DNA from 3 places in the Bacillus sp. FG16 genome. Region 1 is predicted to be linked to each of the others. Evidence: riboswitches for the same ligand, from Rfam matches in the RefSeq annotation. Region 1 holds a riboswitch; each other region holds the start of a gene.
What was found. Region 1 has a riboswitch for S-adenosylmethionine ahead of ACODS7_RS21760 (ECF-type riboflavin transporter substrate-binding protein). Riboswitches for the same ligand answer to the same signal wherever they lie in the genome.
Positions count from the first base shown of each region.

Region 1 (12,290 bases):
TATAAACTCTACAGATCCACCAGAACATCGCAATGTACGCTCCATTGTTTCTAAGGCATTTACTCCAAGAAGTTTAGAACAGTGGAAACCTCGAATACAGGCTATCGCAGATGAACTTGTACAACATATCGAAAAATGTAGTGAAGTTAATATCGTTGAACAATTTGCTGCACCTTTACCTGTTACCGTTATTTCTGATTTATTAGGAGTCCCAACAACAGATCGTAAAAAAATTAAAGAATGGTCTGATATTTTATTTATGCCGTATAGTAAAGAAAAGTTTAATGATCTGGATGCCGAGAAAGGGATAGCATTACATGAATTCAAAGCATATCTTCTACCGATCGTTCAGGAAAAGAGATATCATTTAACCGATGATATCATTTCCGATTTAATTCGAGCTGAATACGAGGGCGAAAGATTAACAGATGAAGAAATTGTAACCTTTTCATTAGGTTTATTAGCGGCTGGGAATGAAACCACTACAAATTTAATTATTAATAGCTTTTATTGCTTTTTAGTAGATTCACCTGGAATTTATGAAGAGTTAAGAAAAGAGCCTAACTTAATTTCAAAAGCGATTGAGGAAGTATTACGCTATCGCTTTCCTGTTACATTGGCCCGGAGGATTACAGAGGATACAAATATATTTGGTCCTTTCATGAAAAAGGATCAGATGATTGTTGCGTGGGTTAGTGCAGCGAATTTAGATGAGAAAAAATTTTCACAAGCCTCTCAATTTAATGTACATCGAACAGGAAATGAAAAGCATTTAACTTTTGGGAAAGGTCCTCACTTTTGCTTAGGAGCACCACTTGCACGTTTAGAAGCTGAGATTGCATTAACTACCTTTATAAATGCTTTTGAAAAAATAGAGCTATCTCCATCTTTCTGTTTAGAAAAATGTATATTGGAAAATGAACAAACATTAAAATACTTACCTATTCGATTGAAAGTCAAATAAAAATCTTAACAAGGTGCATACATTTGCATCTTGTTTTTTGTTTCTCAATTGTGAGTTTTAGATAATTACCTTAATATGGAATTGTATGAAACGTAGAGGAGGATTCTTATGTTGACTTGTAATGGAAGTAAATCATTTCAAAAGTTTATTAAAGGTGTTACAGATCTTATGGAAAACGGTTTATTTGAAGAAGAAATAGTGTGTGGCATTGAAAAGTTACTAGAAGAACTTTTAGAAAAGAAAACATGGCTTCCGTTAGATAAACAGAAGGCGAATTTGACTCAATATGCACGACATTTATTGTATGAAGATCCGCTCAAACGTTTTGAAGTACTAGCTCTCGTATGGAAAAATGGACAATCTACCCCTTTACATGATCATGATGGCACATGGGGGGTAGAAGGCGTTTTTTCAGGAAGGATTATGGTGCAGAACTTTATACAAACGAAACAACTTGGTAATTCACTTGTTTATTTAACACATACAGGAAATCTTTATTTGGGAGAAGGAGAAACTGATAAAGTAATTCCGCCAGCAGATTGTCATATTCTTGAAATCAGCAAAAATGAAAGCGTTATTACGATTCATGTCTATGGAAAACAGTTAGAAAAGTTTAAAGTATATATCCCAACTGAAGAAAAAAATGTGTACATGTGTGAGACAAAATACATTAGTTACAATTCATAGTTTAAAATCCAAAGCTTTTTAAAAAGAAAAGCTTTGGATTTTATTTTTAATTATTTCTTGACCTGAAACGCTTTTCATAAATTATAAATAAGAAGTACCTCACGAGGATTGTATGAAAACGATACCTAATAATTAATTGGAACTCGTGTATTTATAGAAAGTGGTGAAGAAATAATGAAATTAATCGCAATTGATTTAGATGGAACTCTTCTTTCGGGGAATAAAATGATAAGTAAAGAAAATGCAGAAGCAATTCGAACATGTCAAGAAGCTGGCCATGTCGTAGCAATTTGTACAGGACGTTCTATTGTTGACATTGAGCGATTATTGTTAGAAGTTGATTTAGAGTGTCCAATCATTGCGGAAAATGGCGCGCTTATATATAAAGATAAGAAAATGATGAAGAGATATCCAATTCAAAATATGCAGGCACTTGAAATTGTAGAATATCTTGAAGAGAATGGTTTATATTATCAGCTCTATACTGATAAAGGTGTGTATGTCCCGGATTATGGAGTAGAGAGTGTACGTAATGAAATTGAGTATGTGAAGAATTCAAAAGAAAATTTCGACTTGAAAGAGTTAGAAACAATCGCAGCATTATATCTTGAGCATACAGCGTTTCATAGTGCGGAAAGTTGTAAACCAATTGTAGAAACAGATATACATGTGCATAAACTATTACCATTTTCTTATGATATTGAGAAATTAAAAAAACTAAAAGAAACATTTCTTCATAATACAGATTTAGCAATTACATCTTCATATTGGCACAATTTAGAGATTAATCATCGAGATGCTCAAAAAGGGAATGGATTATATACTTTAGCAGAACATCTTAATATTCCGGTTGAAAACACTGTAGCGATAGGTGATGGGCTAAACGATGTTTCAATGATGGAAAAAGCGAACATATCAATTGCAATGGGGAATGCAGTTGAAGAAATAAAAGCAATGTGTAAACATGAAACGTTATCAAATGAAGAACATGGTGTGGCACATGCTTTATATAAATATGTAATGTAATTAAAAAAAGAAAAAAGAATCCAAATGGATTCTTTTTTCTTTTTTATTAGGGGTAAGGTATTCTATGAGATTCATAGAAGCCTTATTACATTTCATTATATAGAATATATTGGAATAAATGTTTATATTTTTCATAAAAATTGTGAATATTTTATGAACTTTATACTTATTGCATGTTTATACCGCTATTAGTGAGGCGTATGACTCTCAAGTGAAAATTCAGTGAATGTAAGGAGGAATTCAAGTTACCTAGACAATAAATGAGGAATGAGCGAAATATATACTAATTAAAGGTGTATTCAGTATGTATATTCTTTTCTTATTTTAATTGAAAAATAAAATTTATTTGAATAATTATTCTACAGCTATATACCTACACTAGCTTTCTTCGTATAATGGAGAAGTATGAATTTTAGATTTGTATTAATTTTACATATTGAGGTGAAAAAGGAATGAATTCGCGGCTAATGGAACTTATTGATGTGAGTACAATAGAAACCATGGCAGAACAATTTTATAAATTAACTAACATATCACATCAACTTCTTGATGCTGAAAAAGAGTGTGTTTTTTCATTCGGAATGAATGAGATAAAAAAGAGTAAACTTCCAAAGATTGAAATCCCCATTTTCTTATACAATCAACATTTAGGTTCTTTTGTTGTATGGTCCAAAAAAAGTGAAATTTTCAGTTGTCAAAAATACTTTGAAATGCTCTCAAGTTTAATTTTAGATGGCGCAATAAAAGTATTTCAAAGTAAAAATACAACGTTGCTTTCTCGAAAAGAGGAGGAACTACATACGATTTTACAAAACATGCCTGTTATGGTCGATGCGCTTGATTATAATGGAGATTTTGTTTTGTGGAACCGAGAATGTGAAATTGTAACAGGTTATACCGCTGAAGAAATAATTGGAAATCCAAATGCACTGCAATTATTGTATCCTGATCATAGTTATCGGCAGCAAATACAAAAGAAATTTTTAACTTGTGGAAAGAATTTCAGAGATTGGGAAATGCACTTAACGTGTAAAAATGGTGAAATCAAAACAATAATGTGGTCGAATATATCAGAACAGTTTCCTGTAACAGGATATAGTTATTGGGCTGTTGGTGTAGATATTACGCATTTAAAAGCGATAGAAGAGCAGTTAAAACAACAAACATCTGAACTGGAATTAATTTTTAAAGCTTTACCAGATTTATGTTTCTTAACAGAAGATGATGGCACGATTATTGATTACAAGGCAGGATCTCCTACGAAGTTTTACGTACCCGCAGAAGCTTTTATGGGAAAAAAGTTTTACGAAGTATTACCATCTTCAGTAGCGCAGCAGTTTCAGGAAGCCATTAATCAAGTGAAGGAAAAAGGAACGAATGTAATTGTAGAATATCCACTCACACTTAATGGAAGTATTGATTTCTTTGAAGCTAGGTGCTTACCATTATTACGTGATAAAATTATGATTATTGTACGCGACATTACAGAGCGAAAAAAGACAGAAGAATTGTTAAACAAATCAGATACGCTTGCAGCAATTGGTCAATTAGCAGCTGGTGTAGCTCATGAAGTGAGAAATCCTTTAACTGTAATTAAAGGTTTTATACAGTTATTCCAAATTAATAAAGAAGATCAAGAAAAATATTTTGATCTTATGCTTTCTGAAATTGAAAGGATAGAAGCGATCCTGCAAGAATTTCTGTCAATTGCTAAAACAGATGAGATAAATACAGAAAAGAAAAATATTTATCAAATTTTTAAAAATGTCGTATCGTTAATGAATACAAAAGCAATTATGACAAATATTCAAGTTGAACTATTTACGGATGACAAAGATATAATTATTGAATGCTCAGAAAATCAATTGAAACAAGTATTTATTAATATTTTGCAAAATTCAATCGAAGCTATGCCAAATGGTGGGGAAATTTCAATTCACATAAAAGAAATAAATGATGATGGTGTCATCATTCATGTAATAGATGAAGGAATAGGCATACCTGAAGAAAGAATTAAGAGATTAGGTGAACCTTTTTATAGTACGAAAGAAAAAGGGACTGGTATTGGATTAATGTTAAGTTATAAAATTATTGAAAGTCATCAAGGGACAATTAGTATCATGAGCGAGGTTGGTGTCGGGACAACGGTAACTATTTACTTACCGAAAGTACAAAGTAAACAACCTCTGTCGAATTGTGACGATAAATGTATAGCAGTACGCACTAGTAGTAATTCTTAAATCACTTAATACCCAATAACAAAGCGATTAGTGAAAGCTAAGCTTTTTGTTATTGGGTATTTTTATATTAAATTTAGTAACCTTTACTTTTTCTTTACCTTTGTTTTAATTTCTATTAAGTTTTAAACATTATATTAATATTTGTACAAAGCAATGTATAGAAAATGTACATTACTTTTAATATAGAAATGTGATTATTATTTGGAATATTGTAAGGAGGAGATTATGACGAGGTGAAAAAGCAAGAGAAGAAAAGTGGTAGAGTATTACCTCTCCGGTTAAATATTTTATTCCTTTGTGTATTTTTATTATTTTCTGGCATTATTATTCAGTTAGGGAAAGTGCAAATTTTTGATGGAGAAACATATAAAAATGAAGTAGAGAAGAGAGAAAATGCAACCGTGGGCCTTTCTGTACCACGTGGGAAAATATTTGATCGTGAAGGAAATCCAGTAGTTGATAATAAGTCTTTACGTACGATTACATATACAAAGGTGAAAGGTGTAAAACAAGAAGAAATATTAAAATCAGCAAGACAACTTGCAGACATTATTGAAATGCCACAAGAAGATATTGATAAGTTAACTGAGACTGATAAGAAAGACTTTTGGATGCAATTAAATCCAGAACTTGCTCAAGACTTAGTATCCAAAAAAGAAATAGATAAGTTCCGAAATAAGGATATTACCGGAAAAGAGCTAGACAAAAAAATAGAAGATTTAAAAAGGAAGCGCGTTACAGATAAAAATCTTCAAGAACTAACAGCTAAAGATATAGAAGTGTTAGCTATTAAAAGTAAAATGACCTCAGGTTTTCAAATGGCACCTCAAATTATTAAAAAGGACGTTAGTGAACAGGAATATGCGGTGATTAGTGAAAATTTAGCGAACCTCCCAGGGGTAGATGCATCAGTTGATTGGGAGAGAATCTATGTAAATGATGGTCTATTCCGTTCTGTCCTTGGTAACGTTTCAAATGCTGATGAAGGATTGCCACGTGAAAGATTAGATTATTATTTAGTGCGTGATTATAGTCGAAATGATAGGGTCGGCAAAAGTTATATCGAACAGCAATACGAAGATGTACTTCATGGTACAAAAAAAGAAGTAAGAAGCATTGCTGATAAACAAGGAAATACTATTAGAACGGAAACTGTTACTGAAGGGAAAAGCGGTAAAAATTTAACTTTAACAATAGATATGGAATTGCAAAAAAAAGTAGAGGAGAGCATAGAAAAAATATTAAAACAATATAAAGGATCAGAATCAATGTTAGACCGTGCTTTCGTAGTGATGATGAATCCCAAAAATGGTCAAGTATTATCAATGGCTGGGAAAAAGCTTGTAGAAAAAGACGGGAAAATGGAAGTAGAAGATTACGCTTTAGGCACGCTGACTAGTTCTTATGAGCTTGGATCAACGGTTAAAGGTGCGACAGTGTTAACAGGGTTTGAAACAAATGCAATAACTCCTGGAACACATTTTTATGATGCACCTATGAAGTTTAAAGGAACTAAGGAGAAGAAGTCTTGGAAAAATTTTGGTGATATAGACGATCTAAGAGCGTTACAAGTATCTTCAAACGTTTATATGTTTAATATAGCATTAAAAATTGCTGGAGTGGATTATGTGAAAAATAGTTCACTAGATATTAAACAAGAATATTTTGATAAAATGAGGTATTATTTCAGGCAATTTGGATTAGGCGTACAAACTGGTATTGATTTACCAAATGAAACTGCAGGACAAATTGGAAGAAAAGATAATCAGCCTGGTTTCTTATTAGATTATTCTATTGGACAATATGATACGTATACACCACTTCAGCTTGCACAATATATTTCGACTATCGCAAATGGAGGGTATCGAATGAAACCACAAATTGTTCAAGAGATTAGAGAACAAACCGTTCAAAAAGATGAGGTTGGTAAAGTAGTACAATCAATAGAACCCGTTGTTTTAAATAGAATCGATATGAAACAAGAATATATTAATCAAGTAAAAGAAGGATTTAGAAAAGTATTTCAAGAAGGAGATGGAACGGGAGTAAGAGCGTTCCAAAAAGCACCATATAAACCAGCTGGTAAAACAGGGACCGCACAAACTGTATATGGTGGAGAAAATGAAATTGGGCGAAATGCGAAAGGCGATCGTAGAGAATGTTATAACTTAACATTGGCTGGATATGCGCCATATGATGATCCAGAAGTAGCATTTTCTGTTGTAGTACCGTGGGTTGAAAATGATAAATCGGGCATTAACTCCGATATTGGAAAAGAAGTTTTAGATGCTTATTTTGATTTGAAAAATAAGCGATTAACTGGTGAAGCGCCAAAAACAGATAACTCTAAAGAGAATTAAAATGGACGAAACGTCTCTAGCATTCATGTGAACTAGAGGCGTTTTTATCTGGGGATAGATTGGAAATGAGGTATATATGAAGCTGTTTATTCTAAAATATTGGAGGAACATATGTAGCTACATCTTAATTATAATAGGGGTTATTTTTATTAATAAGTCATTTTTATTTTGTATGGTAGAAGGAATTTCGATGCAACCTACTTTAAATGAAAAAGATTATATACTTGTTAATAAGGTAAACGTCTGTTTATCGTCTTTTCATTATGGGGATGTTGTCATCATAAAAAAAGAAGACGAGCCTATTTACTATGTGAAACGAATTATTGGATTATCGGGGGATAATATACAATTAAAAGAGGATGAGGTATATATTAACGGTAAAAAGCGTGATGAGTCGTATATACATTTAGATATGTTACAAGTATCCAATCGTTTTTCAAATTTTAGAGAAATAAAAGTTCCTACGCATAAATTATTTGTGTTAGGTGATAATCGTAATCATAGTAAAGATAGTAGGAATACACTTGGACTTATTGATGAGTCAAATATAATAGGTAAGGTAGAAATGGTATTTTATCCATTTGATCATATAAAATGGATAAAATAATTCTATTAACGATTCACATTTTATAAAATAAATCATATATTGATAGCATAGGACAAGCAGAAAAGCTTGTTCTAACCTCACAGAACACTCCTTATCACGGTTAGGCATCTACATAGGTAGATGCTTTTTTTATGTTGATGACTGAAAATTATTTATCAACATAATGTAACAAGCACTTTAGGACTATTAGGGGACGATTACATGTACAAATAACAGTATGTATGCTTAATTAAAACAGTGAAATGTAAGGAGTGAGGAATAAGTGCTAAATATTTTAGTGGTTAATTTTCCAGCAGAGGGACATGTAAACCCTACATTAAATTTAGTAAAAGCCTTTACTGAACGAGGGGATCACGTACATTATATTACAACGGCAAACTTTAAGGATAGAATTGAAGATTTAGGAGCTACTGTACATACTCATCCGGATCTATTAAAGGAGATTTCTATTGATGCTGAAACCTCATCTGGGTTAAATGCTTTCTTTCATGTGCATGTTCAAACTTCTTTATATATATTGGAAATTACGAAAAAATTATGTGAAAGTATAAATTTTGATTTCGTAATTTATGATATATTTGGCGCGGGAGAGTTAGTAAAGGAGTATTTACAAGTTCCAGGTGTAGTTTCCTCACCTATATTTTTAATTCCTTCAGAGTTTTTGAAGACATTACCTTTTCATCCAAATGCAGATATACCATTCCAACCAGAGGAGATCTCTGAAAAATTACTAAATCAGATGGAACATAAATTTGGAGTAAAACCAAAGAATAATCTTCAATTTATGAATAATAAGGGTGATGTTTGTTTCGTATACACAAGTCGTTATTTCCAACCTAATAGCGAATCGTTCGGAGAAAATAACATTTTTATTGGACCGAGCATTTCAAAGTGTAAAACAAATATAAAGTTTCCACTGGAATCACTTAAAGAGAAGAAAGTTATTTACATTTCAATGGGAACACTGCTTGAAGGACTCGAACCATTCTTTAATACTTGTATTGATACTTTTTCAGATTTTGATGGGATAGTTGTAATGGCAATTGGTGATAGAAATGATATTTCAAAAATAAAGCAAGCGCCAGATAATTTTATAATTGCTCCATACGTACCTCAATCAGAAATATTAAATGAAGCAGATGTTTTTATTACACATGGTGGTATGAATAGCGTACACGATGCCATTCATTATAATGTCCCATTTGTAATAATACCGCATGATAAAGATCAGCCTATGATAGCGCAAAGATTAACTGAGCTTGAAGCGGCACATAGACTATTGAAAGAACATGTTAATGTGCACACTTTAAAAGAGGCTGTAACAGATGTTCTTTCAAATGAAAAGTATAAAAATGGTATAAGAAAACTGAATGATAGCTTTATAGAATGTGGTGGTTCAAAAGAAGCAATTGCAGTTATTGAATCTCTTTTAAATAAATAATTGTAATAATATAAAAGCATAGAGGTTCTCACCTTTATGCTTTTATATTCCTATCCAGCAAATTGCACAGCAGTATTTGCATGTAAAAAAGCAGTATCAAAAACGGGAATAGTGAGATCATTTTGGGAGATGAGTAAAGGTATTTCAGTACAGCCTAATAATATACCTTCAGCGCCGTTTTGAATTAATGATTTTGTAATTTGTAATAACTTTTCTTTAGATGTTTCTGAAATGATCCCTCTACTTAATTCATCTAATATGACATGGTGGATAAAAGTTCTTTCCTCGTCATTTGGGATAATTGTCTCAATGTTATATTTCGCTAATCGTGATTTATAGAAATCTTGCTCCATCGTTTGTTTTGTTCCTAATAGTCCGATACGTTTTATATTCTGTTCTACCATTTCTTTAGCACTTACATCACCAATATGAAGAAGCGGGATAGATATTGCTTGTTCTACTTCCTCGGCAAATAGATGTACGGTATTTGAACACATTAATAAACATTCAGCCCCAGATTTTTCAACTTTCTTTGCAACTGTAACTAGTTCATTTTTCACTTCTTCATATTGATGGTTTTGTAATAAAGTAGTTACTTCACCAAAATCCATACTATATAAAACTAACTTTGCATTTTGATCGTATTGAGAGAGTGTAAGCGTATTAATATGTTTATAGTATAATGATGTAGATTCCCAACTTAATCCTCCAATCAAACCAATAACTTTCATAATGCATTCCTCCCGAAACGATTTTGAATTCATTATTTCACAATTCCGATAAGAAAACAATGATTTAAATGTGCCATTTAACAAAAAATAAAAATAGTAAGAAAAGTGTTGAAATTTACACTTTTTAGTGCCATAATACGAATTACAAATTAATACTTATCCAGAGAGGTGGAGGGAACGGCCCTAAGAAACCTCAGCAACCCCTATGCAATTTTATAGGAAGGTGCTAATTCCGCAGAGGACACGTTGTGTTTTTTGAAAGATAAGAGGATTCTTGAACGTGAAAGAAAATGACCTCTTATATAAGAGGTCATTTTTTGTTGTATAGAAAGGGAGTGTAGATGCATAATTCATTTTTAAATTAAATATAGAGTAATAAAAGTTGACTAATATGAGAGGGGAATTGTAATGAACAAATTATCAACAAAGTTAGTAGTAGCAATCGGTATTGGAGCAGCATTATACGGGATATTAGGACTTTGGGGATTTTCTATTGCACCGAATACATTTATTAAACCAGCATTAGCTATATTAACTGTTTTTGGAGCATTATTTGGTCCAGTGGCAGGACTGTTAATCGGACTTATAGGTCATACAGTAACAGATACGATTGCTGGCTGGGGGATTTGGTGGGGCTGGGTTATTAGTTCAGGGATTATTGGTTTTTCGATGGGTCTTATTCAAAAAAGAGTTGGTTTTAGTGTGAAAAACGGGTCGTTTAACAAGGGGCATATTTCTTATTTAGCAATTACTGGGTTAGTTGGTATTGTCATTGCTATTATATTTGCTGGGGCATTCGATATTATTGTGATGGGAGAACCATTTGACAAAATTGTTATACAAGTATTAGGAGCAACAATTTCCGATGTTATCGTTTTCTTAGTAGTTGGATTGCCACTTACAATTGGCTTGGCAAAATCTAATAAGAAACATACACATTTAAAAATTGAAAAGTAGGGATGTTAACATGCAACCAATTATTTCGTTTGAACAATTTACCTTTCAATATGGGCATGCTGCGCAGCCTACTTTAAGTGATATTACCTTTCATATATACCCTGGAGAAAAGGTGCTAATTGCTGGACGAAGTGGTTCAGGAAAGTCGACATTAGCTCATTGTATCAATGGGCTAATCCCATTTTCTTATGAAGGGATTAGTACTGGTAACGTTTTAATTGCTGGAAAAGATCCGCGAAAAGGCAGCATTTTCGAGCAGAGTAAAAATGTGGGAACAATTTTGCAAGATCAAGATGCTCAATTTATTGGTCTGACAGTAGAAGAAGATGTAGCTTTTTATTTAGAAAATGAATGTGTAAATCAAGATGACATGAAAAAGATTGTTTCGGACTCATTAAGAAAGGTGAAGATGCATACGTTTCATAAACAAAGTCCACATGAATTATCAGGAGGTCAAAAGCAAACAGTTTCTCTTGCTGGTTTATTAACAACAAATGCGGATATATTATTGTTCGATGAACCGTTAGCGAACTTAGATCCACTAAGCGCCGTACATACGATAGAACTTATGAAAGATATACATGAGCAATATAATAAAACGATTGTTATTATCGAACATAGGATAGAAGAAATTTTAAAGCTGGATTTAGACAAAGTTATATTAATTGATGAAGGTAAAGTCATTGCAATAGGAACACCAAAAGAAATCTTAGCGTCAAATATATTGCCACGTATTGGCTTAAGAGAGCCTATTTACATCGAAGCATTAAAGAGATTACATTTTGATCGTAATAATGACGTAATATATCCAATGGAAAACCTTCAAAAAGAAAAGATAGGCAACGTTCTAAAAGAGTGGATGGAGAAACAAGTCATATTAAAAGGTAATACTAAAAACAAGGAATTACTTAAAGTGGAGAATTTATCATTTTCATACCCTAATAAACAAAAAGTATTAGAAAATGTAAACCTTTCAATATATGAAGGAGAAATTGTGGCACTATTGGGACATAATGGAGCAGGGAAATCCACATTAGCTCATAGTCTTATAGGCATAAACAAAATAAAAAATGGGAAAATCTTGTTAGAAGGTGAAAATATTAGTTCTTGGTCTATTCGTAAACGTGGGAAAATCATATCTTACGTGATGCAAAATCCAAATCATATGATTACACAGCCTACTGTTTTTGAAGAAGTTTCATTTACATTAACATTACATAATTTTTCTAAGGAAGAAATTAAGAATAGAGTAGAAGGAACTTTAAAAATTTGTGGTT
Region 1 covers NZ_JBMDKC010000068.1:8,582-20,871, reverse strand. The annotation lists gene ACODS7_RS21800 (cytochrome P450) at 1-964, shown strand, start outside; gene ACODS7_RS21795 (cysteine dioxygenase family protein) at 1,073-1,651, shown strand; gene ACODS7_RS21790 (Cof-type HAD-IIB family hydrolase) at 1,826-2,677, shown strand; gene ACODS7_RS21785 (PAS domain-containing sensor histidine kinase) at 3,130-4,917, shown strand; gene ACODS7_RS21780 (peptidoglycan D,D-transpeptidase FtsI family protein) at 5,151-7,277, shown strand; gene lepB (signal peptidase I) at 7,354-7,884, shown strand; gene ACODS7_RS21770 (macrolide family glycosyltransferase) at 8,147-9,325, shown strand; gene ACODS7_RS21765 (aspartate/glutamate racemase family protein) at 9,376-10,056, opposite strand; SAM riboswitch class I at 10,210-10,325, shown strand; gene ACODS7_RS21760 (ECF-type riboflavin transporter substrate-binding protein) at 10,465-11,013, shown strand; gene ACODS7_RS21755 (ABC transporter ATP-binding protein) at 11,024-12,290, shown strand, end outside.

Region 2 (7,580 bases), on a different contig from region 1:
TCCATATCATTGTGAATATAGGTATGCTTTTTCCTTTAGGAATTTTATTCCCATTATTTAGTAAGGTTTTTCAAAAAACAAAATGGATGTTAATCATCTCAATTATAGCAAGTTTATTGATTGAAATTCTTGAATTCACACTGCAACGAGGAAGTATGGAACTAGCGGATTTACTTCATAATACTTTAGGCATGATGCTAGGATATTCTGTGTTAAACATAGTTCTTATATTTTTGAAAAAAAATCAAACAGATACCAAAATAATCAAATATTTATACCTTCCCATTACAGTAAGTTTCGTCGCACTAGGAATAATGATTTCGTATCAAATGAAGGAATTTGGAAATATGCCTATTGATCCCATTACAAAAAATGATATGTCTCAAGTTACTATAAAAACATCAATACAGTTAAAAGACGAAGGGAAAAAAATGCCTGTTTACAAATATTATGGTACAGAAAAATCACATGTTCGAGATGTTGAAATTCTTTCTCCAAAGGAGGCATTTCAAAAACTGAAACAAGGAGAGTTTGATCCTATAGGATCCTTCAAAGCAGGTGATACATTATTTATTACAAAATATAATATAGATTACTATACTGATACAAAAGGTTTCTCACAGCCTATATATGTTTTTGAAGTTCACTTAAATGATAGGGATAGTTGGTTTCAACCTATTTCCGCAAAGAAATAACGTAAATTGGGTTTTGTTGCAAAGCTTTTTAAGAAATAAACAGAGACCTGAATGTATGAAGGAATATTATGAAGGGCATGAGGATTGGTATGAAAATGAGACGGAAGCAGTTAAGCAACGATATGAGTGGTTAGAAGAAACTTGCCGACTTGAAATGAAATCGTTTGAATAATTGCAATATAAACGAATTACTGGAACGGATGGAGAAAAAAGATTCATTAATGACATTGATGATTATTTTAAACATTATGGTATAGAAACTTATGATATGGATTGGGTAGAAAAAGAATGTGTAAACGTGACGTTCTTCTTCATTTTAGATGAAGCTAAACAGTATCAAAAATATTACCCTCATAATCTTGGAAAATCAAGAGTATCTTGTACAGCTCTCCTTATACCTAATTATAAATGTTTATGTTCAATCTTAGATTTCCTGCTTGGAGGAATAAAATGATCTTGAACAAAGTTTATATAAATAATCTCACAAACCATTGCAATATAAAATACTGCACAAAAGAAAATTAAAATGTATTTAAATGTCTTGTTCATATTGGTACCTTCCTAAAAGGAACTAATTTGGATTTTCATATTGTATGTAAAAAAGGATAGATGAACAGGAGAGTATACCTGTTTACATCTATCCTTTTTTACAACAATATGACCACATTTACTACTACAACAAATTTTCATATAGTTATTGAACTATTTTTTGAATAACTAAATTAACCTCTTCGTTAACTTTAATTACGAATAAATGGTCCCCTTCACCTTCAATTGGATCAACTACATCTTGATTAAAAGATTCAGCATGTTGTCTACCATATCTATTAAACTAGCGGTTTTGATTTTCCCTGATTCCTTTCCATACCTAAGGTACCCAAAAGTCCACTGGATTCCTGAGGCAACTATCCACATTTGTGTCTCTGAAAAGACTTTTTGTACCACTAGACGTAACTGTAGATTCCTGAACAAGCAAAATCATGAAAATACAGACAAAGTTAGATTATCATCCATTACATTATTGTTTTACTTTGTTCGAATAGAAAAACTCGGAAGAACGCCACTTGTTCGATATCTCCTCAATGTGATAAGGTGTCGTTCTGCAGCATCCACCTATTAAACGTGCACCTGCTTGGTACCATTCTTCAGATTGAATATCCAACGCGTTACATTGTTCATGACCATGCCATGTTTTTGTTTCTGGATTATAAATTTCACCAGAGTTTGGATAAACAATAATCGGTTTTTTGGTGTTTGCCCTCAACTCTTGGATTGCGCCAGTCACAACGGTTACTGGCGCACAATTGATGCCTATCGCTACAATTTGTTCACTTTTCTCAAAAACTCGTGCACACTCCACGAGTTTCATACCTTCACTAATCTCTTTCTCATTTTTTAGCGAAAAGGAAAGCCACGCATATGTTTCTGGAAACTCACGCAATAATGTATCTAATACTCTTGCTTCTTGCAGGCAGGGGATCGTTTCAAATGCCAATAGATCTGCACCTGCTTCGATTAACGCAGACATTCTCGAACGGTGAAAGTCTGCTAATGTTTTATCTGTCACACCATAGTTACCTACATACTCTGAACCATTTGCAAGGTAAGCCCCGTACGGCCCAACTGATGCAACAACCAATGGTTTAGGCCTATTCGTTTGAATATTTTCCTTCCAAAAATCATCTCTTGCCCTTCTTGCAAGTAACACCGTTTTCTTAATTAATTCCAAGGCTTCCTGTTCTTGTATTCCACGTGCGGAAAAACCACTAATAGTAGCTTGATAGCTTGCTGTTATGGCACAGTCCGCTCCAGCACGAAAATAGTCCGAATGAACCTGATAAATTAGTTCCGGATTTTCTAATAACACACGTGCCGACCAAAGGGGATCGTCCAAATTACATCCATGCTCCTCCAATTCAGTAGCTAATGCTCCATCAAGAAGCATAATGGAATGTTGGGATAAAATAGCATCAATTGGGTTGATTTTGTTCGACATAATCTACACTCCTCTTTTTTAGATTTTTTGTGAGATAATAACTTCCATAGCAAAACAAAATAAACGGTATGCCGCAATATAAGGCAATTCTCTGTGTTGGATCGAATGCAATTCCAATACACGATGCCAGACAAAGGCTAAAAGAAGCAATTGGTACTAATGGATATAGTGGTGTGCGATAAATCAAGTCCTTTTCAGAATTTCCTTCTTTCAAAAATTGTCTGCGAAATAGGAACTGGGAAGCACTAATACTCATCCAAACTATAACTACTGCTAGACCGGAAATGGAAACAAGTACGATATAGACAGTATCTGGTGCCACGATACTTGAGAGCAAAGCCAAAGCTCCACCCACCATGCTGAAAATGACGGCGTTGATTGGAACACCTTGCTTCGTCATTTTCCCAAAAATCGGGGATATCGTATTCTTATTAGCAAGCGACCAAAGCATTCTAGAAGAGGCATAAAGGCCTGAGTTTGCCGCAGATAAAATGGCTGTTAAGATAACGAAATTCATTATGTCAGCTGAATATGGCACCCCAATTCGTTCTAGAACTGCAACAAAAGGGCTCTCTAATACCCCTGCATCGGAAATAGGCAATAACGCAGATAAAACAACAATCGTTCCTACAAAAAAGATGATCAATCTCCACAGAGTAGTTCGAATGGCCTTCGGTATCATTTTTTCCGGGTTCGCTGTTTCCCCAGCTGCAATGCCTATTAATTCTGTTCCCGAAAAAGCAAAATTAACCGCAAGCATGGTCATCATAATGGCCGTAGCACCATGAGGAAATAAACCTCCACTTGTAAAATTAGAAAAGAATGGTGCTGCTTTTGAATGAGTCATTGGAAGAAACCCTAGCATTGCCGCTACTCCTAAAACAATAAAAATCAAAATAGCTATAACCTTTATCGATGAAAACCAAAATTCGGATTCGGCGAAAAATTTAACAGTCAGGACATTTAATACAAAGATCAAAATGGCAAAAAGAGCACTCCATACCCAAATATTAACCGATGGAAACCATCGTTTCATAAGTAATCCTGCGGCTGTAAATTCAGAACCTAAAGCAACAGTCCAAGTTAACCAATACAACCAGGCTACTGTATACCCTGTACCAGGTCCAATGTATTTAACTGCATAACTATGAAATGCGCCCGTTTCAGGCATATGTACGGAAAGCTCGCCTAAACATAGCATAACTAGATAAACCACTAGCGCACCAATCAGATAGGATAGAATTGTTCCAAACGGGCCAGCTTGTTGAATAGTGTAACCCGAGCTTAAGAATAAGCCAGTTCCAATCACCCCACCAAGTGAAAGCATGACTAAATGACGTGCTTGCATTTTCCTTTGAAATTCTCTCCCATTTTTGTTCTCCATTTCTACGCTCCTTTAGTTACTATCCAGAAAAAACAAAAACGCACTCTAAAAAAGAGGGCGTTACTGACAAATAAAAACGGAAGCTCTCATCTATCAGGATTATCACCCGCTGGAATTAGCACAGTGTCTACTTAAGCAGACCTGTTGCTGAGGTTTCATAAGGCCAGTCCCTCCACCTCTCTGGATAAGAAATATTTTTTTATAACCTTATCAATCCATTTAATAACTGTCAAGATAATTCTGTTTTTTAAAAAAATATCTATTATAGAAATACAAAAAATAGAGTATTACTATAACTGCAACCCACTCCTTCTCGGGTATTATTTAAAAATCGAACATACAAAACCTGATTTATTTATGATACGGTTCACAAGCACTTCCTCAAAATTTAATGCACTTCTAAATATCTTCTTACTTCTTTGGCTATGGGGTCACCATACATAACCATCAACTCAGGAGATTTTAATACCCTCAAATATCAAAAAAACGTTATCCTTTCTAAACAAGCTAAATTAGAAAGGATGATGTTTTCTTATGAATCTCTCGATTCAAGATGAATTATTACCATTTGCAGAATAATTACAACGATATGTTACACCTGTATTCTTAGAAGAACTTGCAAGAGAAATAGGATTTATAAGGCGAAGACTTAAGTTTTCTGGATCAGAATTAGCTGCTATTTGCATTTGGATTAGTCAACGGGTGGCAAGTGATTCCTTGGTTCGATTATGTAGTAGGCTTCATGCAGCGACAGGCACATTACTTAGCCCTGAGGAACTTAATAAAACTCCTGTTGAAGTTTCTAATTGACTACAAAGTTGAGTAAGAGAGGTAGTAGCGATTTGTTGATTTAACCATACACACAAATATAAAAAATGGTGCCTATGGCACTTGCGTTTTCGTTCCATTCCGCCTGCTTCTATAGCTAATTGATTAAGTGTAGTGGGAGACATATATCGATATAACTCTTCAGCAAATAAATAAAACTCTTGTTTTTGATGAATATTTATAAAAAGCACGTCACCCTTACTCATTAACATAAGAGAATAGTAACGTGCTTTTAACTTCAAGAATAGTCTAAATCCTTAAGTTGATGGATGTGGGGTACCGCCACATCCATCAAGCTAAAAATGGATTTTCTATGAAATTCCATTTTTTTGTTGTGCCACTATTACCGTTTCTGTTTCGTTATCAGATAAGCTCAAATTTCTTCCTCATCTTAAAGTGGAACAAATTTATTACTTAAATTGTCTATTTAGTACACTTTTTAAATATGAATATATTTCTTAAAGTGACTTCAATAATTTTAAGTAAATCAACAGGAGAATTGAAAGGCAGGAGAATATAGCATGTCAGAAAATTATCGTTCTCGAGAGGAGCGACGACAAGTTAAAAAGAAAAAACAGCCAGCAGCTAAAAAACAAAAACCAAAAGGCAAAACATCATTTTTTCGTAAGTTTTTAATTAGTTGTTTATTAGTTGGTATTGTAGGGTTAGTCACAGGGGTTACTACTTTTTTCGTTATGATCAAGGATGCGCCAAAACTCGAGAAAGCAAAACTTGTTAATCCGTTATCCTCAAAAATTTATGATAAAGATGGGAAATTGATATATGAATATGGGAAAGAAAAACGAACGAATATTATGTATGGTCAAATTCCTAAGTTAGTAGAAAATGCGTTTTTAGCGACAGAAGATGCACGTTTTTACGAGCACAGTGGCGTAGATTTTAAAGGTACTGCACGTGCAGTTTTAGTCAGCCTAAAAGGGGATTACGGCTCTCAAGGTGGAAGTACGATTACGCAGCAAGTTATTAAAAATTACTTCTTATCGATGGAAAAAACATCAAAGAGAAAGGCGCAAGAAATATATTTAGCATATAAGCTAGAACAACAGTATTCAAAACATGAAATTTTAGAAATGTATTTAAATAAAGTTTACTTAGGTAACCGTTCATACGGAATAGCAACAGCAGTACAAAATTATTATGGTAAGGAATTAAAAGATTTAACACTACCAGAAGTTGCAATGCTTGCTGGTTTAATGAAAGCTCCTAATAACTATGATCCAACGAAAGAACAAAATATCAAAAAAGCAACAGAAAGAAGAAATGTTGTACTTAAATTAATGAATCGACATGGTTATATTACAAAAAAAGAAATGGAAGAAGCATCAAAAGTTCCAGTAACAGAAGGACTTAAGAAAGCAACTGAACAAAAAGAAATGCCTTATCCAGCTTTTATGGATGCGGTTGTGAAAGAAGTTGAAAAAGAGTTGCCAGATGTTAATATGGGATCTGACGGTTTAGAAATTTATACAACATTAGATCCAAAGGCACAGGATTTTGCGGACAAACTTTTAAATAAAGATATTATTAATTATCCAAATGAGAAATTCCAAGGGGCTTTCACATTTATGGATACGGAAACAGGAGAAGTACGTGCAATTGGTAGTGGGCGTGGTGAAAATAAAGCTGTTTTTAAAGGACATAATATTGCAATTGAATTAAATCGCTCAGCAGGTTCAACGATGAAACCAATTTTTGATTACGCTCCTGCAATTGAATATTTAAAATGGGCTACTTACCATCAAATTGATGACTCTCCATTTAAGTACTCAACGGGACAAGAAGTTAGAAATGCTGATAGAAGGCATTTAGGACCAATTACAATACGTGATGCATTGAAAACTTCCCGAAATATCCCGGCTATTAAAACTGCAAAAGAAGTAGGAATTAATAAATCAAAAGCTTTCTCTGAAAAGCTAGGTATTACATTTAATGTAGCACCGACCGAATCAACAGCGATTGGTACAAATGAAGCGTCACCAACTGAAATTGCAGGCGCTTATGCGGCATTTGGTAATGATGGTAAGTATACGAAACCACATTTTGTTAAGAAAATCGTTTATCCAGATGGTAAATCAAAAAACTTTGAGCCAAAGCCAAAACGAGTTATGAAGGATTCAACAGCATATATGATTACTGATATGCTTCGTACTTTTGTTTCATCCGGTTTAGGTACAACAGCTAATATAGGTTATTTAGATATGGCGGGTAAAACAGGGACAACAAACTATTCTTTAGAACAAATAGCACAATATAATTTACCAGAAAGTGCAACTCGTGATAGTTGGTTTGCTGGTTATACACCACAATATACGATGGCTGTATGGACGGGATATACAAAGGATAGTAAAGATGATTATATTAGTAGTAAAAATACGAAAATAGCTCAATTGATTTTTAAAGAAATGATGAGTAAGTTTGCTACAGATAAGTCACAATTTAAAATGCCAAACAGTGTAGTTCAAGAAGGTAGCGAATTACGTATTAAAGGTGAGAAGCGTGATTCTTCTCCAAATACGAAAATAGTAAATACGGCTGAACAGCCGAGTAAAAATAAGCAAAAAGAAAAGCAAAAGAAACAAGAAGAATTAAAGAAACCAGAAGATCAAAAGCAAAGTGAGCCAAACAGTGGTAGTGGCGAAGGAAATACAAAGCCGCC
Region 2 covers NZ_JBMDKC010000155.1:17-7,596, reverse strand. The annotation lists gene ACODS7_RS29945 (VanZ family protein) at 1-695, shown strand, start outside; gene ACODS7_RS29940 (hypothetical protein) at 868-1,149, shown strand; gene mmuM (homocysteine S-methyltransferase) at 1,714-2,691, opposite strand; gene mmuP (S-methylmethionine permease) at 2,666-4,075, opposite strand; SAM riboswitch class I at 4,159-4,266, opposite strand; partial or broken gene ACODS7_RS29925 (IS4 family transposase) at 4,610-4,861, shown strand; partial or broken gene ACODS7_RS29920 (IS4 family transposase) at 4,837-5,085, opposite strand; partial or broken gene ACODS7_RS29915 (transglycosylase domain-containing protein) at 5,425-7,580, shown strand, end outside.
Region 2: linked by a shared signal. The riboswitch ahead of mmuP (S-methylmethionine permease) and the one ahead of ACODS7_RS21760 (ECF-type riboflavin transporter substrate-binding protein) in region 1 are both predicted to bind S-adenosylmethionine.

Region 3 (12,290 bases), on a different contig from region 1:
CAAAGGTATATTGGGATGAGTGTAACGGATTATATTCGAAAGAGAAGATTAACTCATGCTGCACAGGCTTTAGTATCGACTGAAAGACCTGTTATTGATATTGCAATGCAATATGGTTTTTCCTCACAAGAGGCCTTTACGAGAGCTTTTAAAAGAATGTTTCAATTGCCACCAAAGAAATATCGAAAGTACTTCCAGTCATTTTATATAGAAAGAGGAGAGGGTGTTTCAATGCAAAAAGGTATACCGAAAGGATGGATCTTAAGTGGAAGTCATCCTGCTGAATATGAGATGGGTTTAGATTATGAAGTTGTCCATCAAGGGAAAGTATCTGCATACATAAAAGCAAAAGAGAATGTTACGCACGGAGGATTTTCAACATTAATGCAAATGTTCCGAGCAGATAAATATGTAGGGAAGAGATTACGTTTTACAGCGTTTGTTAAGAGTGAAAGCGTAAGAGATTGGGCAGGATTGTGGATGCGAGTAGATGGAAAAGATACAGAACCGCTCGCTATGGATAATATGCAAAATCGCCCCATTAAAAATACGAATAACTGGCAATCGTACTCGGTTGTATTAGATATAAAAGAAGGAGCGCTTGGTATTGCATTTGGTGTTTTATTATCAGGAGAAGGTTGTGTGTGGCTAGATAGTATTCGATTTGATGAAGTGGATGGAAAAATTCCTTCAACAGATTTGGCTGAAAACTTTTATGAAACACTCCTAGAAGAGCCGGTAAATCTGCAATTTGAAGAGATAGAAAAGTAAGGAGAAAAGATATGTTCAAATATGTAAAACTCATAAGCATTAGTTTAGTAGTATCTTCTTGTATTATGGGGATTAACTATTTGATTAGCTATCTTTGGTCAGGGCATATACCTTCTTTGACGTGGAGAACATATTTGATGTTTGTGTTTATATTTATGATGAGTTTTGGTTCAATGCAAAAAGAGAGCTATGAAGAGAATTGATAATCTTTTTGTTTGCCTTCTTATTATTGATACGCAAATATTTATCACTAGATTAGGGGGATTTCCCGTAACAGACGGTTATCATACAATAATATTTGGTGAAGTTGATTGGGAGAGAAATATTATTGTATTATTACTTATTGTACTAGTTACAAAATGGGTAGCAGGAATTACCATAGGTATAAAAGGGATGGTAAAGAGAAGTAATTCTATAATTAAAGAAGCATAAAATAAAAAGGTATCCTTCAATTGGATACCTTTTTATTATTACTTATTATTTTGCAACTTCTGTCCACTTGTAGTTAAATTCACCGCCGAAGTCAGTTGTTACAAGTCCTTTAATGAAAGAGCGTTGTAAGTAAGAACGACCTTGTTGGTATAAAGGAGCGACAGCGCCGTCTTGTAATAGAATTTTTTCAGCCTGCTTCATTGCTTCAAAGCATGCTTTTTCATCGCCAGCTAAATCTGTTTTCACTTTATGAATGAGCTCATCGTACTCTTTGTTAGAGTATTTATCGAAGTTATAAGCACTATCTGTTGTAAATAAATCTAAGAATGTAATTGGATCAGCGAAGTCAGGGCCCCAGCCATCAATACCAATTTCATAGTCACCACTTAACAGTAGTTTTAACTGCTGTTTACGTGGTTGTGGTTTTAAATTCACTGTTAATCCATCTAAGTTCTTTTCTAGTTCACCTTTTAAATATTCACCAGTCTTTTTAGCTAAAGCATTATCACTTGTTAAGAGTTCAATTGTTACTTTGTCAGTACCAAGTTCTTGCTTCGCTTTTTTCCAGTTTTCTTTCGCTGTTTTCACATCATCTTTCACTAGATTTCCATTTTCTTTACGGAAGTCGTTGCCATCAGGACTTTTTGCAAATTTCGCAGGAACCATTCCTTCAGCTGGAACAGCACCGTTATTTAAAATTGTTTCTACGTATGCTTTCTTATTCATTGCTCCGTTAATAGCAAGGCGTGCATGTTGATTTTTTAATGTTTCATTTTTTTGATTTAGTCGTAAAAATTGAATGCCAACTTCAGCGCGTTCTTTGAAGTTTGGATCGCCCTTATATTTATCAACAAACTCCGCAGTTAAAGCAACGCGATCAATTTGTCCTGAATCATATAAGTTAACTTCTGTAGACTTATCTTTAACGACATTGAAGTTGATTTCTTCTAATTTTACAGTTTTAGCATCCCAATAGTTAGGATTCTTCTTCAATTGGAAGCTTTGCTCATGTTTCCAGTTATCTAATGTGAAAGCACCGTTGTAAATTAAATGATTTGTTTCTAAACCGTATTTATCGCCTTGAGACTTTAAGTAATCTTCATTAATTGGTAAGAATGTTGAGAATGTCGTTAAGCTTAAGAAGTAAGGAACAGGACGGTCTAGTTGTACTTCTAAAGTTTTGTCATCAACAGCTTTAATACCTAATTGATCAACCGGTAATTGTTTTTGGTTTATTTGTTTCGCATTCTTTATATCGAAGAATAAGAATGCATATTCAGCTGCTGTATCAGGATTTACGGCACGTTGCCAAGCGAAGACGAAGTCCTTTGCTGTAACAGGAGTACCGTTTGACCATTTTGAATCACGCAGATGGAATGTATATTTTGTTTTATCGGGACTAATGTCGACCGACTCAGCAACACCAGGAATCGGTTTATTATCTTCTCCCATTGCATATAAACCTTCAAAAACATTTCGCATTACATTCATGGATTCCCCATCCGTTGCTTTTGCAACATCCATTGTTGGAATTTCTGAAGCGAATGATAAGTTAATTGCCTGTTTATCAGGTACTTTATCGTTTGCTTTCGCTCCGCTTGCATTATCTTTATTTCCCCCACAAGCAGTTAGTAATAGACTTGCCCCTAAAACAGATGCAACAACAGGTACAACTTTTTTCTTCATTGTTCGTTCCTCCCTAAATGTGTTGTTCGTAACGTCATAATGTCCATGTCTTGAAGTAGAGCTATAGAAGGAGATAAAACCTATTATAAATATTTGTTTATAGGTAATCAGGTGTTCTATATGTATATACATGTTGAGCTATAATCTATCGTTATATGTTTCAACGTAGTAGACATTATATTTTGATGGTGAAATATTTTGTTTCTTTGATTATTTAGAATATTAACACTGGAAAGAACTATATGTCAATAATAAAAATAGAATGTTAATTTCTTGGAATAATATATTAAAAAAGTAGATTCTCTTGTGTGAGAGAACCTACTTTTAATATATTTTGCTAAAAAAACAATTGGTGAGGGCTAATAATAAGTGGGGATGAAGAACCCCCACTTATTACGGTTTTACTTTATTTTTCAATTTTTGCCCACTTGAAGTTTAATTGACCTGCAAAGTCTACTTGTACAATTCCTTTCACATAAGAACGTTCTAAATAAGATTCGCCTTTTTGGTAAAGAGGAGCGATAACAGTGTCTTTAAATAATATTTTCTCGGATTCTAGTAATGCTTCCCAGCGAGCTTTTTCATCACCAGCTAAAGTTGTTTTCACTTTTGCTATTGTTTCATCGAATTCCTTACTAGAGTAATGATCTAAGTTATAAGGGTTATTCGTTGTAAATAGCTCAAGGAATGTAATTGGATCCGCAAAGTCAGGGCTCCAGCCATCAATTCCGATTTCGTAGTCACCTTTTAATAAAAGCGAAACTTGTTGCTTACGCGGTTGCGGTTTTATATTTACTGTTAAGCCATCTAAATTCTTTTCTAGTTGTCCTTTTAAGAATTCACCAGTTTTCTTATCAAGGTCAGCATCACTCGTTAATAATTCTAATGTTATCTTTTCAGAACCAAGCTCTTGTTTAGCTTTTTCCCATAACTTTTGTGCGGATTTTGTATCAACTTTTGTTAAATCGCCGTTTGCAGTACGGAATTCTTTTCCTTCAGGTCCTTTTGCAAAGTTTTTTGGAACGAGACCAAATGTTGGTGTAGAGCCATCATTTAATAACGTATTTACAAAGGATTTTCTATCAATTGTTTGATCAATTGCTTGGCGTGCAGAAACGTTTTGAAGTACTTTGTTTTGTTGATTCATACGTAAAAATTGTACGCCTACGTTTGGACGTTCTTTAAAGTTGGCATCTTTTTTATATTTATCAACGAAGTCAGATGTTAGTTTTATACGGTCTAATTGTTTTGACTCGAATAAATTTACTTCTGTTGATTTTTCTTTTACGACGTTAAAATTGATTTCTTCTAGTTTGACAGTATCTTTATCCCAATAGGTAGGGTTCTTCTTAAATTTAAAGCTTTGTTCGTGCTTCCAATCGCTTAGTGTAAAAGCTCCATTGTACAAGATTGTATTATCTTCTAAAGCGTACTTATCACCTTGTGCTTTAAAGAATTCCTCGTTAATTGGTAGAAATGTTGGGAACGCTGTTAAGCTAATAAAATACGGAACAGGACGTTCCAATTCTACCTCAAACGTATGGTCATCAACTGCTTTTACACCAAGTTGGTCGGCTGGAAGTTCTTTATTGTTAATTTTTGTTGCATTTTTAATATCAAAGAATAGAAATGCGTATTCAGAGGCTGTTGCTGGATCTACGGCTCTCTGCCAAGCGAACACAAAATCTTTCGCTGTAACAGGAGTGCCGTTTGACCATTTTGAATCTCGCAGGTGGAATGTGTATTTCGTTTTATCGCCACTTACTTCATGAGATTTTGCAACGCCAGGGACAGGTTTGTTACCTTCACCAAGATTATACAAACCTTCAAATACGTTTCTCATTACTTGACCAGAATCAGTATCTGTAGCACGGGCCGTATCCATTGTTCGTATTTCAGTAGGTGAAGATAAATTTAAAACCTGTTTACTAGGTGCCTCGTCTTTTGCATTTGCTCCGCTTGCTTCGTTTTTATAACTACCGCAACCAGTTAATAAAATACTTACTCCTACAACTGATGCAATACCGGGTACAAACTTCTTTTTCATTTGATTTTCCTCCTAAATAATTAAGTTTGGATGATGATGAGGGAAATGAAAAATAAAAAATCCCTCTTTTCATATTGAGAAAGAGGGATTTTTACGTACAAGTTATGCACCCGTATATAAACGAAGTCCCTCATTCTATCTTTCAAGCATAAAGCTTGCAGGAAGTGGCACAGTATTCAAAATGAACCTGCTGCCGAGGTTTCAAAGGGCCAGTCCCTCCACCTCTCTTGATACAATGAGTAAACGAATAAATTTTATTAATTTTTGTGTTTCTTTGATAATTCAAAATCTTACACCTTGAACAATGAAGTGTCAACCAAATGAAATATAGTTTAAATTTTCAGTTTTCTTAAATAAAAAAACCACTGCATATGGCAGTGGTTTTTCGCTTAGAAGTTAAAGTTATCTGGATCTGGACCAACGCGACGATCTTCATTTAAAGCTTGAATTGCTTTCATATCATCAGCACTTAATTCAAAGTCGAAGATGTTTGCATTTTCAATAATGCGATGTTCTTTAATTGATTTAGGGATTGTTACAACTTCGTTTTGTAAATCCCAGCGTAAAATAATTTGCGCAGTTGATTTATTATATTTTGTCGCAATTTCTTGTAACGTTGGATTATCTAGTAGTTGTCCTTGCATTAATGGTGACCAAGCTTCAAGCTGGATGTTATGTTCTTTACAGAATGCATGTAACTCTTCTTGTGCTAAACGTGGGTGGTATTCCACTTGGTTGACCATTGGCTTAATTTCAGCAATTTCAAATACGTCTTGTAAGTGGTGAATGTGGAAATTACTCACACCGATAGCGCGAACACGGCCATCTTTATAAAGTTTTTCTAATGCTTTCCATGATTCAGTATATTTCCCTTTTACAGGCCAATGTACTAAATATAAGTCTAAATATTCTAGACCTAATTTCTCTAATGTAGTTTCAAATGCTTGAAGTGTTGTTTCATATCCTTGATCGCTATTCCATACTTTTGAGGTAATAAATAATTCTTCACGTGAAACACCTGATTCACGAATCGCTTGTCCAACGCCCTCTTCATTTTGATAGATTGCTGCAGTATCGATGCTGCGGTAGCCATTTTTAATTGCTGCTTTTACAGAATCAATTACTTCTGAACCATCTTCTACTTTAAAAACACCTAAACCAAACCAAGGCATTTTTACACCGTTATGTAATGTTGTATAGTCTTTTAAACTTGTTAAAATCATATTATTTCCCCCTAGCTTTTTTGTTTGTTGCTTCTACTGCTTTTTGAATTGCCTCTGAAAAATTATATTCGTATAAAGTTTTGAGACCCTCAGCTGTGGAACCACCTGGCGTTGTTACTTGTTCGCGGAGGTTAGCTGGATCTTGCGTTTGTTCGAGCATAGAAGCAGAGCCAGAAATTATTTGAATGACAAGATGTTTTGCGGTTTCTTCATCGACTCCATAACTTTTTGTTGCTTCAATTAAGCTTTCAGCAAAGTAATAAAGGAAGGCTGGTGCACTTCCAGTAACTGCAGTAAGCTGATGGACTTCTTCCTCAGTACAAAGTTGCGAAGTACCAATACCTCTTAAAAGCAGTTGCAGGGTTTCTTGATGCATCTCGTTTACTGATTGTCCCATTGTATATAAGGAGATAGACTTTCCAATTTCAGCAGCTGTATTAGGCATAATCCAAGCAACAGGCGTGCCTTTTGGGAGTCTAGCTTCTAAATAAGATGGTCCAATGCCAGCTGCTACTGTTACGACAAGTTGATTTGATATTAACGGAGATAGCTCAGCTAATAACTCTTCATGAGCAGAAGGTGGCATTGCTAAAACAACCGTATCGACAGATGTAATATGCTGCTTCCAATCCGTTGTAATAGACACATTATATCGCCTTTGTAATTGTTCTAACTTTTCTACGTTGCTTCGGTTAGAGATGATAATTTCTTCGATGTACTCTTTGCTTGTTTTAAGTAATCCGGAAAATATAGCTTCTGCCATACGACCAGCACCAATAAATAAAATTCGATGTTTGTTAGGCATATCCTTTATTCCTTTCTAGTAGAGATATGTTATAAAAACGATATCATCTTTAAGAGAATTTTGTAAAAAGAAAAGACTTACCGTAGATGGAATGGATAATGAGAAGGCGGAAATTCATGGTAAAGGAAAGGGCTATTCCTTATACTGGTGATAGGGAATTTATTACACATCTGGGGAGAGATAAATATGGTTAGAAGTCCACTTTTTTTACTTGTTTCTAGTATTATTTGTGTATTAGTTGGATTGTATATTCAATCGAGTTATATTGAAATTTTTGCATCAATTATGGGGATCATTAATGTTTGGTTATTAGCGAGAGAAAAAGTATCCAACTTTTTATTTGGCATGATTACTGTTGCGGTATTTCTATACATTTTTATTACACAAGGTTTATATGCAATGGCAGTATTAGCTGCTTTTCAATTTATCTTTAATGTATATGGTTGGTATTATTGGATTGCACGAAGTGGGGAGGGAGAGGTAAAAGCAACAGTTCGTTTAGATTTGAAAGGGTGGACTTTTTATATAAGTTTTATTTTAGTTGCTTGGATTGGTTGGGGTTATTATCAAGTCCGTTATTTAGAGTCAACAAGTCCATATTTAGACGCTTTAAATGCTGTATTGGGACTAGTGGCTCAATTTATGTTAAGTCGAAAAATATTAGAAAACTGGCATTTATGGATTTTATATAATGTAGTTAGCGTTGTAATTTATATTTCTACTGGTTTATACGTCATGCTAATATTAGCTGTTATTAATCTCTTTATATGTGTAGCTGGTTTGCTAGAGTGGAAGAGTAATTATAAGGGGCAAGAACATACAAATAATTATATCTAGAAAAAAATTAGAATTAAAAAACCCCCTGAAGCATATATGCTTCAGGGGGTTACTAATAGAATATAAGATTATGCTTTTGTCATACCAAGTAATACAGCGCCGCCGATAATTAAAACACTACCTAGTGCAATAAAGATCAATTGACGTTTTGTTTTCTTTTCACCTAAGAAGACAATTGCGCCGAATGTTGAGATAACGATTCCAGTTTGAGATAATGGGAAGCTTGTTGCTACTCCAACACGTGGTAATGAAAGAAGTAAGAATAAGTTTCCAGTTCCCCATAGTAAACCAGATAAAGCATTACGGATTGCATATTTGTTAAATGGTTTATGTTTAGACGTCAGTACAACCGCACCAACAAACATACCAACTGCTTGTGGTAAAATAGCAGACCAACCGTCGATATTATACCAACGAATAATAATTACATATACAAGATAGCCGAAAGTAGAAACAATTAAAGTAAGAAGACCTTTTTTCAATTGTCCTGGTGGCTGAGCATTTTCTTTATCATCTAATGATGTGAATACAACACCAACTACGATTAATAGGATTGCAATCGTTCCCAGAATGATCGTTGTAGTAGTAGTCCACTCACGGAAAGCGATAACCCCAAAGATAGAAGTTGCAACAAGTTGCATGCCAGTAGAAATCGTTACAGTAGTTGAAACACCTAGTTTTTCAACTGTTTTTAATTGGTTTACTTGTCCTAAAGCCCAGAATAAACCTGAAATAAAACCAACAATTAAGACTGTCATTGTTAAAGCTGGTTGAGTAAATACATACATGATTGTTGCGAAGAATAGAGCACCGATTGTCATACCTACCGTTTGGCTATATGCACCACCGCCCATTTTTACGCTTACTAATAAGATGTTTCCCCATGCAATTGCAGGAAGAAGCGCTAATAAAATGTCCATTACAAGACTCCCTTCGGTTTTCTATACCAATATAATTACATATCGTTCTAACGATCGGTAATGCCCCACTAATAGAGTAGAAGATTACCGATCGCTAAAACAGGATGAAGAACTTACGATATAAATGCGTTTTCATTTCTTCATTTTTTGAAACACCTCCATATAATAACAGGAAATTGCCTATTTTAGAAAGTGAATTCAAATAAAATGTATATTTTAATAAAAGGTAAAATTCAGTTATTTCCCGATGGTATATTTTATTTCCTAAGAAATAAAGAAGCAGCTTCAAAAAAGCTGCTTTAAGAATTACTAATTCTTTTATTAATAAGCTGAATGCATAGGAGAAATGCGAGTGACATACTAATAGTGATAATCACAAGTGTCCAGGCGAGTTGCATATTACTTGCGTCAATGGCCATGTAAATTGCAGTTGGGATTGTCTGTGTTTTACCAGGAATATTCCCGGCAAACATGAGTGTAGCACCAAACTCACCGAGCGCGCGGACAAAGCTCAAAATCATCCCGCTTAGTAAGGCAGGAAATGCGAGCGGAAGTGTAACGTGCAGAAAAACTTGATATTCACTTGCGCCAAGGTCACGAGCACTTTCTTCAATTTGTACATTTGCGATAGAAAATCCCGTTTTTGCTGATTGGTACATAAGCGGAAATGCAACAACTGTAGAAGCGATAATCGCAGCAGTAGATGTGAACATAATAGACTGCTGAAATAATGATTCGATCCACTTTCCGATCGGGCTGTTGTTTCCAAACATGATAATGAGAAAGAAGCCGATAACAGTTGGTGGAAGTACCATTGGTAATAAAAAAATGGTTTCTAATAGTACTTTATATCGCCATGAGGAGCGAGCTAATACTCGCCCGACAATCGTCCCTAAAATTGTAACGAGAATAGTGGCGCAAGCAGCTACTCTTAAAGATAGAAAGACAGGCGATATAATAGCATCAATGCTCATAGTAATTACGACAGGACTGTAAATCCATATTTCTTAAAGATAGATTGTGCATCTTTTGACTGCAAATACTCATAAACTGAAGTCGCCTCTTTCTTATGTTTAGATTCCTTTATAACACCTAAAGGATAGTGGATTGGCTCATGAGAAGTAGCTGCTGCTGTCTCACCAATCTTTACTTTATCTGAAATGAGAGCATCTGTTTTGTATACGATACCAGCATCGACATTCCCTGTTTCTACATATGTTAACACTTGGCGAACATCTTTTGTAAATACGACTTTATTTTGAACATCATTCCAAAGGTTTTCGTGTGTTAGAGAAGCCTTTGCATATTTTCCAGCAGGTACAGATTCAGGTGTACCAAGTGCAATTTTTTTGATTTTCTCATCTTTTAAATCTTGAAATTTTGTAAGAGAGCTATCTTTAGGGATGACTAGAACTAGTTCATTTCCAAGAAGATTTTTCCCCTCTTTTTCATTAATGAATCCTTTTTTTACAAGGGTTTGGAATTTATCTTCTGCTGCAGAGAAGAATAAATCAGCAGGTGCACCTTGTTCAATTTGTTGTTGAAGTGCTCCAGAAGCACCGAAGTTAAAAGAAAGTTTAATATTTGGTTCTTTTTCTTTATATTGTTTTTCAATTTCTTTTAATGCATCTTGTAAGCTTGCAGCAGCTGAGATAGTAAGTTCAACTGTTTTATCCTCTTTAGCAGCTGACTTTGTATTCTTTTCCCCACTTGTACAAGCAGCACTAAATATAAGAAGGAAAGAAAGTATAAGTGCCCCAATAGAACGTAATGTAAATTTATTCATAAAAAAATCCCCTTTCGTTTTGACATATCTAATTATAACTAATTATAACTAGATATAACTAGTTATAATTGAATATAATTTGAACGATGTAGTTGTTTTTTAATATAGGAGAAATATTCTTTTCTTTGTTACAATGAAGGAAGAAAGTGAGGAATCGTCTATGGATCATCATTCCTACACAACGGAAGAAGTAGCGAAGCGATTAAAAGTATCAAAATTAACTGTATACGACTTAATTAAAAAAGGAGAACTGCCTTCTTATAGAGTTGGTAGACAGATGCGCATTGATGCAGCAGATTTAGATCAATATATAAAACAAATGAAAACAGGAAAGGTACAAGTTACTCCTGTAAAAAACGATGGTAGTAGTATCTTGAACACGTGTATTATTAGTGGTCAAGAACTAACGTTAGATATGTTAGCTAAACGTATAGAAAACCGTTTGCCAAGTTCTAATGTTTTAAGGGCGTATCAAGGTAGCTTAACAAGTTTAGTGAAAATGTATCAAGGAGAAGGAAGTATCGTTAGTTTGCATTTGTTTGATGGTGAAACGGGTACATATAATGTTCCTTATGTAAAACGCATTTTAGTAGGACAGCCATGTATTATGATTAATTTATTGTCCAGAAATGTAGGGTTTTATGTCCAAAAAGGAAATCCGAAGAAAATAAAGACATGGGCCGACATATCCGGATCCACTATAAAGTTTGTAAATCGAGAAAAGGGTTCTGGTATTAGAGTGTTAGTGGATGAACAATTACGAATCCAAAAATTAAATAAAGCTGATATTAGTGGATATGAATGGGAAGAATCGAATCATCTGGGTGTTGCCACGCAAGTTGCAAATGGAAAAGCTGATGTAGGAGTAGGTTCAGAAAAGTTTTCGCAAATTGTAAATGTGGACTTTATTCCAATCATGAAAGAACAGTATGATTTAGTAATTTTGAAGAATAAAGAAAATGAAGAGCTGATTGAAGTCATGAAAGACATTCTGCAATCGGAAGAATTTCATAATGAATTAAATGCAATTGGCGGATATGATATTACGAAAACAGGTCAAATTATATATGAAACAAACTAAAAAGCTGCTTGTCTATAAGACGAGCAGCCTTTTCTATATAAAGGGGTTTGGGGAAACAAAGTGTTAAACAAGACCTTGAGCAAGTGTATAAATGAAAGCCGTAAGAAGAGTAGCTCCACTTGCAAGTCCGATAAAGTCTGATTTGTTGAAAGTAATGTTGTTCATTATAATCTCTCCTTATTTGTTTAATGTAGAAGCAACAGCTTTTGCATCGACAAGTGCGGATAGCACCATGCCCATTGTATTTAAAAATTTATTTGATTTCATATTGTTCATCATGCGTATCCGCTCCTTTTCGAATTGTTGTTGCCCTGCTTATGTCTTAATTATAGGAAATATGTCCACTTGCAACTATCGAATTAGCTTACGAAAGACTTACACTTTTGTAAGAAAAAAAGACATTCATGTAAGAATGTCTTTCACAGCATATTGATATGATGATGTTCTTCAATTGTTTTTAAAAAACTACGCATTGAATTCGTCATATAGCTATCTTTACGGCGTATGAAAACCGTTGAAATACTGCCGTATTTTTCAGGGATTGCATGACAATGTACCTTACCTGCTTTAGAAAGATGATGGACAGCAGACTGTGGTACGAGTGTAATTCCGAGGCCGAGTGCAACGCTGTTTAATATTGTCTCTAATATATTGAATTCCATAATTCTTTTTGGTAGCAAACCTTCGTCTTTCAGCCATCGT
Region 3 covers NZ_JBMDKC010000095.1:1,329-13,618, forward strand. The annotation lists gene ACODS7_RS25365 (helix-turn-helix transcriptional regulator) at 1-771, shown strand, start outside; gene ACODS7_RS25370 (hypothetical protein) at 783-974, shown strand; gene ACODS7_RS25375 (hypothetical protein) at 961-1,203, shown strand; gene ACODS7_RS25380 (peptide ABC transporter substrate-binding protein) at 1,249-2,889, opposite strand; gene ACODS7_RS25385 (peptide ABC transporter substrate-binding protein) at 3,296-4,936, opposite strand; SAM riboswitch class I at 5,069-5,173, opposite strand; gene ACODS7_RS25390 (aldo/keto reductase) at 5,326-6,159, opposite strand; gene proC (pyrroline-5-carboxylate reductase) at 6,161-6,964, opposite strand; gene pnuC (nicotinamide riboside transporter PnuC) at 7,151-7,801, shown strand; gene ACODS7_RS25405 (GRP family sugar transporter) at 7,870-8,721, opposite strand; gene modB (molybdate ABC transporter permease subunit) at 9,021-9,695, opposite strand; gene modA (molybdate ABC transporter substrate-binding protein) at 9,701-10,507, opposite strand; gene ACODS7_RS25420 (substrate-binding domain-containing protein) at 10,668-11,588, shown strand; gene ACODS7_RS25425 (DUF3948 family protein) at 11,652-11,753, opposite strand; gene ACODS7_RS25430 (LysR family transcriptional regulator) at 12,008-12,290, opposite strand, start outside.
Region 3: linked by a shared signal. The riboswitch ahead of ACODS7_RS25385 (peptide ABC transporter substrate-binding protein) and the one ahead of ACODS7_RS21760 (ECF-type riboflavin transporter substrate-binding protein) in region 1 are both predicted to bind S-adenosylmethionine.